2 regions of the Streptomyces sp. NBC_01283 genome follow, and region 2 is predicted to be linked to the other one. Evidence: riboswitches for the same ligand, from Rfam matches in the RefSeq annotation. Region 2 holds a riboswitch; the other holds the start of a gene.
The links. Region 2 has a riboswitch for cobalamin ahead of OG302_RS15230 (ribonucleoside-diphosphate reductase subunit alpha). Riboswitches for the same ligand answer to the same signal wherever they lie in the genome.
Positions count from the first base shown of each region.

Region 1: it holds a riboswitch for cobalamin, as region 2 does, so the genes downstream of both, OG302_RS25985 (ABC transporter substrate-binding protein) here and OG302_RS15230 (ribonucleoside-diphosphate reductase subunit alpha) in region 2, are expected to answer to the same signal.

Region 1 covers NZ_CP108430.1:5,711,710-5,718,653, reverse strand. Annotated here, with positions in the region: gene OG302_RS26010 (PLP-dependent cysteine synthase family protein) at 1-137, opposite strand, end outside; gene OG302_RS26005 (MoaD/ThiS family protein) at 144-422, opposite strand; gene OG302_RS26000 (putative leader peptide) at 561-662, opposite strand; gene OG302_RS25995 (ABC transporter ATP-binding protein) at 732-1,544, opposite strand; gene OG302_RS25990 (FecCD family ABC transporter permease) at 1,541-2,557, opposite strand; gene OG302_RS25985 (ABC transporter substrate-binding protein) at 2,623-3,609, opposite strand; cobalamin riboswitch at 3,654-3,811, opposite strand; gene OG302_RS25980 (M67 family metallopeptidase) at 3,775-4,197, opposite strand; gene OG302_RS25975 (amino acid permease) at 4,281-5,747, opposite strand; gene OG302_RS25970 (DUF2017 domain-containing protein) at 6,109-6,705, opposite strand; gene clpS (ATP-dependent Clp protease adapter ClpS) at 6,717-6,944, opposite strand, start outside.
Region 2 covers NZ_CP108430.1:3,371,613-3,378,556, forward strand. Annotated here, with positions in the region: gene mctP (monocarboxylate uptake permease MctP) at 1-1,008, shown strand, start outside; gene OG302_RS15225 (hypothetical protein) at 1,076-1,813, opposite strand; cobalamin riboswitch at 1,911-2,048, shown strand; gene OG302_RS15230 (ribonucleoside-diphosphate reductase subunit alpha) at 2,185-4,581, shown strand; gene OG302_RS15235 (ribonucleotide-diphosphate reductase subunit beta) at 4,698-5,654, shown strand; gene OG302_RS15240 (helix-turn-helix domain-containing protein) at 5,898-6,914, shown strand; gene OG302_RS15245 (cytochrome P450) at 6,868-6,944, opposite strand, start outside.

The DNA.
Region 1 (6,944 bases), 2.3 Mb from region 2:
CGGTCCTTGATGGAGCCGGTGGGGTTCCGGTCCTCCAGCTTCGCCCAGATGCGGACGTCTCCGGACGGGGAGAGGCGCGGCAGGCGGACGAGGGGCGTGTTGCCCACGGCCGCCAGCGGGGAGTCGTAGCGAGGCATCCGGGATCAGACCATGCCGCCGGCCACGGCCGGGAGGATCGTGACGCTGTCGCCGTCCGCGAGCTTGGTGGAGATGCCGTCCAGGAAGCGGACGTCCTCGTCGTTCAGGTACACGTTCACGAAGCGGCGCAGCTTGTCGCCGTCCACGATGCGCTCGGCGATGCCCGCGTGCCGCGAGTCGAGGTCGGTGAAGAGCTCGGCGAGGTTGTCCCCGCTGCCCTCGACGGCCTTGGCGCCGTCGGTGTAGGTGCGGAGGATGGTCGGGATGCGGACCTCGATGGCCATGGCTTGGGCTCCTGTCGGGGGAAGTCACGTGGGTGGGCGCGCGGCGGCCCGGTGGTGCGGATGCGTCAGTTCGGGTGCGTAGGCGTCAGGCGTTACGCGGAGGTGGCGCCGCGGCTCACGGCCGTACGGCGGCGGCTGTCAGCGCGAACAGATCGCGCTGGAGAGCCTGCACAAATCGACGTGCAGACGCGCAACGAGCAGCATGCCCGGCATCTTGTCGCTCACGTCGTGGGGAACCATGCGGTCATCGTATCGATTCCCGGTCCGGGTTCTGGAATGTGATCTCACATGGTGGACGGATTGCGTCCATCACGTGGATGACGGGGGACGCGGCCCAGCTGGGGGCAGGTAGGTGACCGTCGGAGCGCCCGTGGCCGGATGTATCGCCACCTCCGCCGTGACGCCGTACACCTCGGCGAGGAGCTCGCTGGTCAGGACCTCCTTCGGCGCTCCGGACGCGACGAGGCGGCCGGCGTCGAGGACGTACAGACGGTCGCAGTGGTACGCGGCCAGATTGAGGTCGTGCAGGGCGAGGAGATTCGTCGTGCCGAGCGTGCCGAGGCCACGGACCAGGGAGAGGATCTCCAGCTGGTAGCGGATGTCCAGGTGGTTGGTCGGCTCGTCGAGGACGAGGACCGCGGGCTCCTGCACCAGCGCCCTGGCGACCAGCGCGCGCTGGCGCTCGCCGCCGGAGAGCCCGGCGAAGGCGCGGTGGGCGAGGTCCGCCGCGCCGACCCGGTCAAGGGCCTCGCCGACCAGGGCGGCGTCGTGCGCGGTGTCCGCCTCCCAGAAGCGTTTGTGCGGGGAGCGGCCCATGGCGACGATCTGCCGGACGGTGAGCTCGAAGCCGGTGTGTCCGTCCTGCGGGACGGTGGCGATGCGGCGGGCGCGGTCCTTGGCCGAGCGGGCGGCGAGGTCGTCGCCGTCCAGGAGCACGCGGCCACCGGTGGGCGTGAGGGTGCCGTAGACGCAGCGCAGGAGGGTGGTCTTGCCGCTGCCGTTGGGGCCGACGAGGCCGATGGTCTCGCCTCGGGCGGCGTGCAGGGTGACGTCGTCGACGAGGGTCTTGTCGCCCACGCGGTAGGAGAGCGCGTCGGTGCTCAGGACTGCCGGTTCGCTCATGCGGTGGCCTCCGTACGGTTCCTTCGCAGCATCCAGAGGAAGAAGGGGCCGCCGGTCAGCGCGGTGAGCACGCCCACCGGGATGTCCTGCGGCGCCGCGACCGTGCGTGCGGCGAGGTCGGCGGCGACCAGGAACACCGCGCCCATCAGGGCCACCACCGGCAGGAGCGCCCGGTGGGCGGCGCCGACCAGCATCCGGGCCGCGTGCGGCACGAGCAGGCCCACGAAGCCGATGGCCCCGCTGTACGCGACGAGTACGCCGGTCAGGAGCGAGGCGAGGACGAAGACGGCGGCGCGGAAGCGGGCCGTGTCGAGGCCGAGGACGGTGGCGCCCTCCTCCCCCACCAGGAGCAGGTCCAGGGGGCGGGCGAGGGCGACGAGCAGGGCCGTGCCCGCGATGAGCGCGATGCCGGGCAGGGCGAGCATGTCCCAGCGGGCGCTGCCGAGGCCGCCGAGGGTCCAGTACAGGACTTCCTTGAGGTGGTCGGCGCTGTCGGCCGTGATCAGGATGAGGCTGGTCAGCGCGGAGAGGATGTACGAGACGGCCACTCCGGCCAGGATCAGGCGGCCGGTGGCGAATCCGCCGCCGGATCTTGCCAGGGTGTAGACGACGAGCAGTGAGAGCAGGGCGCCGGCGAAGGCCGCGGCGGGGAGGGTGACGGTGGTGGCGAGGCCCGCGCCCAGGCCGAAGACGCTGCCGAGGACGATGACGGCCACCGCTCCGGCCGAGGCGCCGGAGGAGACGCCGAGGAGGAAGGGGTCCGCGAGGGGGTTGCGCACCAGGGCCTGGAGGACGGTGCCGATGACGGCGAGCCCCGCGCCCACGGCTGCGCCGAGCAGGACCCTGGGGAGTCTTACGTCCAGGACGATGGTGCGGAACGGGGAGGGTTCCGCGTGGCCGGTGAGGATCTCCAGGACGTCGGCCGTCGGTATACGGACCGAGCCGAGGGCCAGGCCGGCCACGACCGCTGCCGCGAGGGCGAGAAGGAGCCCGGCGACGACGGTGCCGTACATCACCGGCTTCGCCGAGTTCGTCCTCGAACGCCGGACGGGCTGGGAGCGGCTCCGCGAAAGCCCCTTCACAGCTGGTCCGCCAGCTTCTTCACCGCCCCCGGTGCCCTCACCCCCACCACCGCGTCCGACAGCGGCAGTACCGCGAAGCGCTTGTGCTCGATGGCGGGGACGTCCGCGAGGACCGGGTCGTCCAGGAGGCGCTTCTTCTTCTGGGCCACGGTCGTGCCGCCGTAGTCGAGGATCACGATGACCTCGGGGTTGCGGTCGACCACCGTCTCCCAGGAGGCGTCGCCGAAGGACTTGTCGAGGTCGGCGAAGACGTTGCGGCCGCCCGCCCGCTCGATGATGTCGTTGCCGATGCCGCGGCCGCCCGCCGTGAACGCGGTCTTGTCGCCGCTGTCGTAGACGAAGACGGGGACGGGCTCGCGGCCCTTCGTGTCCTTGGCGGCGTCCTTCAGGTCGCGCCGCGCCTGGCCCACCCACTTGTCGGCCCGCGCCCGCACCCCGAAGGTGGAGCCGACCTCCCGCACCTCGCGGTAGACGTCGTCCATGGTCACGGGCTTCTTCGCGCAGCCCTCGACGTTGAGGCGGCTCTCGATGCCGGACTTGGCCAGGGCCCCGCGGCTGCGGCCCTCGCCCGCCTGGAAGGCGCTCGCGTAGCCGCCGTAGACGAATTCGGGGTCGGCCGCGAGGAGCTTCTCGTAGGAGGGGTACTCCTTGGCGAGGACCGGGGCGTCCGCGTAGGCCTTCGCGTACTTCGGCAGGACCTTGTCGTCCAGGTAGGCCGTGCCGGCGATGCGGTCCTCCAGGCCCAGTTCCAGGAGCACTTCCGTCGCGTGCTGGTTCATCGTCACGGCGCGCTTCGGGGGTTCTTCGTACGTCGTCTTCACGCCGCAGTTGGTGACCGTGTACGGGAATCCGGCGGCCTTCGCGGTGGGCTTGCCCGCATCGGATTGCGTGCCGGAGTCGGCGGCGGACGAGCAGGCGGCGAGCGGGACGAGCAGGGCTGCTGCCGCGAGCAGGCGTAGGGGGCGGGATATGGGGCGGGACATGGCTGAGCTGCCTCCTCCAGGGGATTTCCGCGTCCCCTGCGTCGTGGGAGAAGAAGGCGGCAGGTCAGTTCCTGACTGCCCCGCCCGCGGAGGGTGGGGTCACAGTGGCGGGACCGTGCCGGATTCGCACCGGCTTCCTGGGTCCTGCCGCCTCAAAGGTGAAGCTCAGTATGCCTGGACGACCTTCACCTCTTCTTCGGTGACCTCGCCGTCCACGATCCGGTAGGAGCGGAACTGGAACTCGCCCGCGTCGTCGGTGTCGGCCGTGGAAACCAGGACGTAGTGGGCGCCCGGCTCGTTGGCGTACGTGATGTCGGTGCGCGAGGGGTAGGCCTCGGTCGCCGTGTGCGAGTGGTAGACGATCACCGGCTCCTCGTCGCGGTCGTCCATCTCGCGGTAGAGCTTGAGGAGGTCGCCCGAGTCGAACTCGTAGAACGTGGGCGAGCGGGCGGCGTTCAGCATCGGGATGAAGCGCTCGGGGCGGCCTGTGCCCTCCGGGCCCGCGACCACACCGCAGGCCTCGTCGGGGTGGTCCTGGCGCGCGTGCGCGACGATCTGGTCGTGGAGGGCCTGGGTGAGGGTCAGCATGGCAGCCAGGATAAGCAGAAGGGCCGGTCCGTACCGAAGAGTGGTACGGACCGGCCCACATGCTGGGATGCAGCCTTACGGCACTACTTCACCGCGTCCTGCGGCGCGGTCTCACCGGTGGCCGCCTGCGGGCCACGGCGCTGCATGATCAGGTAGCCGACGCCCAGGATGAGCGCCCAGACGGGGGCCGCGTAGAGGGAGATCCGCGCGTCCTTGTCGATGCCCATCATCACGATGACCATCGCGATGAAGGCGAGCGCGAACCAGCTCGTGTACGGGGCGCCCGGCGCCCGGAAGGAGGACTGCGGCAGCTCGCCGCGGTCGGCCTTGCGGCGGTACTTGATCTGGCAGACCAGGATCATGATCCAGGCCCACATGCCGGAGATGGTCGCGAAGGAGACGACGTAGTTGAACGCCTCGCCCGGCCACTGGTAGTTGATCCAGACGCCGACCAGCATCAGTGCGGCGGAGAAGGTGGTGCCGACCAGCGGCAGGCCGTTCTTCGTGAGCTTGGTGAAGAACTGCGGGCCCTGGCCGTTCAGCGCCAGGTCACGCAGCATGCGGCCGGTGGAGTACATGCCGGAGTTGCAGGAGGAGAGCGCGGCCGTCAGGACGACGAAGTTGACGATCGCGGCGCCGACGCCGAGACCCATCTTGTCGAAGGCGGCGACGAACGGCGAGACGCCCGGCACGAACTGCGTCCACGGCACGACCGAGAGGATCATGATGAGCGCGCCGACGTAGAAGACGGCGATACGCCACGGCACGGTGTTGATCGCCTTCGGCAGGACCGTCTTCGGGTCCTTGGACTCACCCGCGGTGACGCCGACGAGCTCGACGGCGAGGAAGGCGAACATCACGATCTGCAGCGTCATCAGCGTGGAGCCAATGCCGTTCGGGAAGAAGCCGCCCTGGTCCCACAGGTGGGTCACGGAGGCGGTGTCACCGGCGTCGGAGAAGCCGATGGTGAGGATTCCGGCGCAGATGAGGATCATGCCGATGATCGCGGTGACCTTGACCATCGAGAACCAGAACTCGAGCTCGCCGAAGAGCTTCACGGAGATCAGGTTGGCGCCGTACAGGATGACCGTGAAGATCAGCGCGTACGCCCATTGCGGAATGGAGTCATGCGTCCAGAACTGCATGTACTGCGCGGCCGCCGTGACTTCCGTGATGCCGGTGACGACCCAGAAGAGCCAGTACGTCCAGCCGGTCACGTACCCGAAGAACGGGCCGATGAATTCACGCGCGTACTCCGAGAAGGAGCCCGACACGGCGCGGTACATGAGCAGCTCGCCCAGGGCCCGCATGATGAAGAAGATGACGAGGCCGGCGATGGCGTACGCCAGGATGAGGCTGGGTCCGGCCTTGTGAATGGCCTTGCCCGCGCCGAGGAACAGGCCGGTGCCGATGGCACCGCCGATCGCGATCATCTGGATCTGCCGGGCGCCGAGCCCGCGCTGATAACCCTCGCCTGACGAACCGGACGAACCGCCCGCTCCGTCGGCCTCATTGCCGTCGTGGTGCTCTTCGACCTGCACTGAGGTCATGGTGACGCCTTTCTCCACGCCGATCCGTGCCCGCAGTCTGCGTATGGCCACGGATCAGGTCCTGATCCCCCCGGATATGGATGGAGTGCTACCGGCGGTCTGCCGGCCCGAGCGCCACCGGTGACATGGGTGGCGTCACCGAGTGGTCGTGAAGATTTATCACGGCCGCAACAGTGATCGAAGGGGCGGCGTGTGGCCCACGCCACGAGAAGAACCGGACAAAAGTCCCTTGCCGCATCAAAAATGGGCAACGGAGTGACACGATCGTTATCCGGATTTGAGCGTCCGATGAGCGACCGAGAGGTAACCGCTGCTACATACAACGACTTTGCGGGTGACCCGCTCGGTTTCCGTGTGACTTCTAACCGATGAGGGTGGCGACCAGCGTCTCCTGCAGACCGCCGAGCCAGAGGTAGGCCATCACCATCGGCTTGCGCGGGTCGGAGTCCGGCAGCTGATAGAGGAGGTCCGTGTCCTCCTCGTCGGCCACCTCCAGGCGGGCGCCGATCGCGAGGCGGAGGTCGTTGAGCGCGCCGAGCCAGTGCCGCGACTCGTCGGCGGACAGCTTCAGGACGGCGCCGCCCTCGCCCGTCGACGTCATGGCGTCCAGGCTGCGGATCACCACGAGGGCGTCGTCGCGCTTCTTGGCCCGCAGGTCGTTCTCGGTGAAGCGCCTGAACTCCGAGGAGTACGCGCGCAGTTCGTCCTCATCCGCCTTCTCACTGCCGGGACCGCCATACGCGTCGGGCAGCAGCCGCTGGAGGACCGGGTCGGTGGGCGGCTCGCTGGGGCCCTCCGCGAACAGCTCCGCGAGAGGGTCGTCGGAAGCGTCCTCGGCGGGGCCGGGACCGATCAGCTCCAGGAGCTGCACGGCGAGCGACCGGATGATCGAGATCTCGACCTCGTCGAGCGCGACGGCCGCGCCGCCCCCGGGAATGGCTTCGAATTGTCCTGGCATCAGATGCGTCGCTACTTCCGGTCCTGCTGGAGGGTGGCCCACAGACCGTATCCGTGCATGGCCTGTACGTCGCGTTCCATCTCCTCCCGGGAGCCGGTGGAGACGACCGCGCGGCCCTTGTGATGGACGTCCATCATCAGCTTCGTGGCCTTCTCCTTCGAGTACCCGAAGTAGGACTGGAACACATAGGTCACGTAACTCATCAAATTGACCGGGTCGTTATGGACGAGCGTGATCCA
Region 2 (6,944 bases):
GCCGTCGCGATCATCTACATCCCGATCAAGCTCGGCGGGTTCGACGAGATCTTCCGGGCGGCGAGCGACAAGTTCTCGGCGACGAACGAGGCGGCGGGCAAGCCCGTCGCGGGCCTCGCGCCGGGCGAGGCCGGGCAGTGGACGTACGCCACGCTCGCGCTCGGCTCCGCGCTCGCGCTGTTCATGTATCCCCACTCGATCACGGCGACGCTCTCCTCCAAGAGCCGCGACGTGATCCGCCGCAACACCACGATCCTGCCGCTCTATTCGCTGATGCTGGGCCTGCTCGCGCTGCTCGGCTTCATGGCGATCGCGGCCGGGGTGAAGGTGGAGAACGGGCAGCTGGCGATTCCGCAGCTGTTCGAGAACATGTTCCCCGACTGGTTCACGGGCGTCGCGTTCGCGGCGATCGGCATCGGCGCGCTCGTGCCGGCGGCCATCATGTCGATCGCGGCCGCGAATCTCTTCACGAGGAACATCTACAAGGACTTCCTCAAGCCGGACGCGACTCCGCAGCAGGAGATGAAGATCTCCAAGCTGGTCTCGCTCCTGGTGAAGGTCGGCGCGCTCGCCTTCGTCCTCACCATGGACAAGACGGTCGCGATCAACTTCCAGCTCCTGGGCGGCATCTGGATCCTGCAGACGATGCCCGCGCTGGTCGGCGGCCTGTTCACGCGGTGGTTCCACCGCTGGGCGCTGCTCGCCGGCTGGGCGATCGGCATGATCTACGGAACGGTCGCCGCGTACGGTGTCGCGTCACCGACGCAGAAGCACTTCGGCGGCTCGTCCGACGAGATCCCCGGCATCGGCGAGATCGGCTACATCGGCCTCACGGCGTTCGTCCTGAACGTGGTGGTCACCGTGGTCATGACCTTCGTCCTGCGCGCCATGAAGGCCCCTGACGGCATCGACGAGACGTCTCCCGGGGACTACACGGCGGACGCGGGCGACCCGGGTGTCGTGGAGGAGCTGCCGCCGGCCACGGCGGGAGCGCCGGGCGGGCACTGAGGTTCCTCGTACGTGTGTGACACGGGCCGCCGGAGCAATCCGGCGGCCCGTTGCCGTGCGTGCGCCCTCATGGGGCCTTGTAGAGCTCCGTCCGGACCCGTGCCGCGGCCTTGGCCGCCGAGGAGATCGCCAGATCCTTGTGGGGGCCCGCGTCCACGAGCACGAGCACGCCGCCGACCCGCACCTCGACCTTGTAGTACGGGGTTTCGCCGTCGTGTTCGTCGTCGCCCTCGGTCCTCGTGGTCTCCAGGATCGCCTCGTCGCCGAGACCGGGCAGCTTCTCGGCCGTGTGGTGCTCCACCACCGGGGCCGCGTCGGTGTCGACGGTGACACTGGGGCACGCCTGGTGGAGCTGCCGGCGCAGTTCGACGTGACGCCCTGCCCGCCCGGCCCGCATCGAGACCAGACTCTGGGAGACGACGGGGTCGCCCTCGTCGGCCATCGCCCCGGGGAAGGGGCGGATGGTGTGGCCGGCACTGGCTCCGCGCAGGGAGAACAGTTCCCTGCTCGCCTTCGCGCCGGGAGCACAGGTGCCCCAGTCACCGCCTCCGTAATGCTGGTTGTAGAGCCCCGTGGTGGCGTTGAGCGTGTCGGCCCGCACCCCGACCGCCTTCGCGGGCAGCAGGGCGGCCTTCAGCTCGGCGTCCGTGAAGAGCTTGCGGGGGTCGGCTTCGCCGTCGACACCGGCGGCCGTGGTCGGCTTCGGGGTCCGTGTGTGCTCCGCCGTCGTCGCCCGACCGCCGTCCCCGCACCCGGTGAGCGCCAGCAGCAGTACGGCCGCACAACCCGCACCCAGCCCTCGCACGGCACCGCCCCCTGTTCGGCCTTCAGTTCGGCCGCCACCCTAGAGGACCGGAGGGGACAGCCGCTCCGACACAAGATGTGGGGCTGCCGCCCAGGGCCAGCACAAGATGTATGCTCGTGCTCGCTGTCGCCGCAGGGGAATCCGGTGCAAGTCCGGAACTGTCCCGCAACGGTGTACGAGTACGCATTTGTCGTGCTCTCAAGTCCGAAGACCTGTCGGCAGCGCGCCCGTTCCGACCGGTCCGGGTGCCAACGTCGTCCGGGCCTCGTGGAATGGGCTGGTGGACGCGGAGCGCAGCCCTGCCCAGGGGCGGGCGCCCGTGTGTCACTCATCCCTCCGCGGGCCCAGAGCCGAGCGAGGGAGTGCTCCACGTGACCATCGCGCCAGCCGAACCTGCGTCAGCGCAGACCACCGACGGTCAGCAGACCGCCGACGGCCCAGGAACCGCGCTGCTGCGTACCCTGACCGACCTCACCGCCGACCTCCCCGACGCCGACCCCGGCAGAGTCGCCGCCGCCGCGCTCCGCGGCCGCTCGGCCCGCGCGGACCTGGCTGAGCTGCGGGAGCTGGCGACCGAGGCGGCCGCGGGGCTCATCTCCGAGGACCCGACGTATTCGCAGCTCGCGGCCAGGCTGCTCAGTCTCAGCATCCGTGACGAGGCGGCGTCGCAGGGCGTGCGCTCCTTCTCCGATTCGGTCGCCGTGGGTCACCGCGAGGGCCTGATCGCGGACCGCACCGCCGCGTTCGTCACCGACCACGCGGAGCGCCTCGACGGTCTCGTGGAGGCCGCCCTGGAGGACGGCGCCGACTTCCGGTTCGGCTACTTCGGCCTGCGCACCCTGCACAGCCGCTATCTGCTCCGGCACCCGATCACCCGGCACGTCATCGAGACCCCGCAGCACTTCATGCTGCGCGTCGCGAGCGGCCTCGCCGAGGACGGCAGCGTCCGCGCCCTGGACGAGGTCGCCTCCCTGTACCGCCTGATGAGCCGCCTGGACTACCTGCCGTCCTCGCCGACACTCTTCAACTCCGGCACCCGGCACCCGCAGATGTCCTCCTGCTACCTCCTCGACTCGCCGCTGGACGAGCTGGACTCCATCTACGACCGCTACCACCAGGTCGCGCGCCTCTCCAAGCACGCGGGCGGCATCGGCCTCTCGTACTCCCGCGTCCGCGCCCGCGGTTCGCTGATCCGCGGCACGAACGGCCACTCCAACGGCATCGTGCCGTTCCTGAAGACGCTGGACGCCTCCGTCGCCGCCGTGAACCAGGGCGGGCGGCGCAAGGGCGCCGCCGCGGTCTACCTGGAGACCTGGCACTCCGACATCGAGGAGTTCCTGGAGCTGCGCGACAACACGGGTGAGGACCAGCGGCGCACGCACAACCTCAACCTCGCGCACTGGATCCCGGACGAGTTCATGCGCCGGGTCGCCGCCGACCAGGACTGGTCGCTGTTCTCGCCGGCCGACGTGCCCGAGTTCGTCGACCTGTGGGGCGACGAGTTCGACGCCGCCTACCGCAAGGCCGAGGCCGCCGGGCTCGCCCGCAAGACCATTCCGGCCCGCGATCTGTACGGCCGCATGATGCGCACCCTCGCGCAGACCGGCAACGGCTGGATGACGTTCAAGGACGCCGCCAACCGCACCGCCAACCAGACGGCGGAGCCCGGCCACACGGTCCACTCCTCCAACCTCTGCACGGAGATCCTGGAGGTGACGGACGACGGGGAGACGGCCGTCTGCAACCTGGGCTCGGTGAACCTCGGCGCGTTCGTGGACACGGACGCCGGTGACATCGACTGGCAGCGGCTCGACGAGACCGTCCGCACCGCCGTCACCTTCCTCGACCGCGTGGTCGACATCAACTTCTACCCGACCGAGCAGGCCGGGCGCTCCAACGCCAGGTGGCGTCCGGTGGGCCTGGGCGCCATGGGTCTGCAGGACGTCTTCTTCCAGCTGAAGCTGCCGTTCGACTCCCCCGCCGCGCGCGCCCTCTCCACCCGCATCGCCGAGCGGATCATGCTCGCCGCGTACGAGGCGTCCGCCGACCTCGCGGAGCGCAATGGCCCGCTGCCCGCCTGGGAGAAGACCCGCACCGCGCGCGGCGTCCTGCACCCCGACCACTACGGCGTCGAGCTGACCTGGCCGGAGCGCTGGGCCGCGCTGCGGGAACGTATCGCCGCGACCGGCATGCGCAACTCGCTGCTTCTCGCCATCGCGCCGACCGCCACCATCGCGTCCATCGCGGGCGTCTACGAGTGCATCGAGCCGCAGGTCTCCAACCTCTTCAAGCGCGAGACGCTGAGCGGTGAGTTCCTCCAGGTCAACTCCTACCTGGTGCAGGAGCTGAAACGGCTCGGCGTCTGGGACGCCCAGACCCGCGAGGCGCTGCGCGAGGCCAACGGCTCCGTGCAGGGCTTCAGCTGGATCCCGGCCGAGGTGCGCGACCTCTACCGCACCGCGTGGGAGATCCCGCAGCGCGGCCTGATCGACATGGCCGCCGCGCGCACGCCGTTCCTGGACCAGGCGCAGTCCCTGAACCTGTTCCTGGAGACGCCGACCATCGGCAAGCTCTCCTCGATGTACGCGTACGCCTGGCAGCAGGGTCTGAAGACCACGTACTACCTGCGTTCGCGCCCGGCTACCCGGATCGCCCGCGCGGCGGCGGGCAAAACCGAAGCCGCCGCCCCCGTGCCCCCGCAGGCAACCGCCGAAGAGGCTGTCGCCTGCTCCCTGGAAAACCCCGAGTCCTGCGAGGCCTGCCAGTAATGCCCACCCGTCACCCGACCACCACCCCCGATGGACAGCGCTTCGCGCCGGAAGCCGCCCCCACCAACGCCGACAAGAACCTCCTGGACCCGGGCTTCGAGCTGACCCTGCGTCCCATGCGCTACCCGGACTTCTACGAGCGCTACCGGGACGCGATCAAGAACACCTGGACCGTCGAGGAGGTCGACCTCCACTCGGACGTCGCCGACCTCGCCAAGCTCTCGCCGGGCGAGCAGCACATGATCGGCCGCCTTGTCGCGTTCTTCGCGACCGGCGACTCGATCGTCTCCAACAACCTGGTGCTCACGCTCTACAAGCACATCAACTCCCCCGAGGCGCGGCTCTACTTGAGCCGTCAGCTCTTCGAGGAGGCCGTGCACGTCCAGTTCTATCTGACGCTGCTCGACACCTATCTCCCCGACCCGGAGGACCGCGCCGCGGCCTTCGACGCGGTGGAGGAGATCCCCTCCATCCGCGAGAAGGCCGAGTTCTGCTTCCGGTGGATGGACTCCGTCGAGAAGATGGACCGCCTGGAGTCGAAGGCCGACCGGCGCCGCTTCCTGCTGAACCTGATCTGCTTCGCCGCGTGCATCGAGGGGCTCTTCTTCTACGGTGCCTTCGCGTACGTCTACTGGTTCCGCTCGCGCGGTCTGCTGCACGGCCTGGCCACCGGCACCAACTGGGTGTTCCGCGACGAGACGATGCACATGAGCTTCGCCTTCGACGTCGTCGACACCGTCCGCAAGGAGGAGCCCGAGCTCTTCGACGACGCGCTGCAGACGCAGGTCACGGACATGCTCAAGGAAGCCGTGGAGGCCGAGCTGCAGTTCGCGCGCGACCTGTGCGGCGAGGGCCTGCCGGGCATGAACACCGACTCGATGCGTGAGTACCTGCAGTGCGTCGCCGACCAGCGGCTCCAGCGGCTCGGCTTCGCGCCGGTCTACGGCTCCTCAAACCCGTTCTCCTTCATGGAGCTTCAGGGAGTCCAGGAGCTGACCAACTTCTTCGAGCGGCGTCCTTCGGCCTACCAGGTCGCGGTCGAGGGTTCGGTCTCCTTCGACGACGAGTTCTAGGGCCGCCTGCCCCTCCGGGCTGCGCGGGGCGCGTTCCGCCTCGCGCAGCTCGCGGTCGATCCGGCGGTCGTGGACGTACCCGACGAGCGAGGGTGCGGCCAGCAGGAGGAGGACGGTCAGGACGGTCGCGTAATCGGTGATTGCGTTCATGTCCTCACTGTCCTGCGGGCCGGACGGAAGCGTCAGTGGCAGGACTGCCACACAGCATCGACTTACTGCCAACCCTGCGGCAGACTGGCAGGCATGCTGAGGACCGGCGCTCTGAAGAACGTGGCCGTCGTGCTGCTCGACGGCGTGAATCCCTTCGAACTCGGCGTTGTCTGCGAGGTGTTCGGCCTCGATCGCAGCGACGAGGACCTGCCCGTGTACGACTTCGCGGTGGTCGCCGCGGAGAGCGGGCCGCTGCGCAACCACGCCGGGTTCACGATCTCCACCCCGTACGGCCTCGACCGGCTCGAAGAGGCCGATCTCATCGCTGTTCCGGCAGGTCAGTCGTTCGTGGACCGCGACTTCCCGGAGGAGCTGCTCGACGCCCTGCGCCGCGCGGTGGACCGCGGGGCGCGCGTCCTCTCGGTCTGCTCCGGCGTCTTCGTGCTCGGCGCGGCGGGCCTGCTCGAGGGCCGCCGCTGCGCCGTGCACTGGCGGCATGCCACGGAGCTCGCGGTGCGCCATCCACGCGCCGAGGTCGAGCCCGACGTCCTGTACGTCGACGAGGGCCCGGTCATCACGTCGGCGGGCACCGCGGCCGGGATCGACGCCTGTCTGCACATCGTGCGCCAGGAGCACGGCACCGAGGTCGCCAACGCCATCGCCCGGCGCATGGTCGTGCCGCCCCATCGCGACGGCGGCCAGGCCCAGTTCGTGGAGCGTCCGCTGCCGCGCACGGCGTGCGACACCGTGGGCGGGGTGCTGGCCTGGATGGAGCGCCATCTGGACGCGGACATCACCATCGAGCAGCTCGCCGACCGCGCCCACATGTCGCCGCGCACCTTCGCGCGCCGTTTCCAGCAGGAGACGGGCACCACGCCCTACCGCTGGCTCCTGCGCCAACGCGTGCTCCTGGCACAGGAGTTGCTGGAAGGCTCGGACGAGACAGTGGAGGCGATCGCCGGGCGTGCCGGTTTCGGCAACGCGGCGGCGATGCGCCACCAGTTCCTGCGGGCGCTCGGCACCACGCCGAACGCCTACCGCCGCACCTTCCGCGGACCGGCCGTCAGCGCCTCTCGGCCCGGAGAACGGCCCTCTTCGGCTGTAGCGTGATGCCGATCCTCGCGTCGGCGTCGGTCTCCG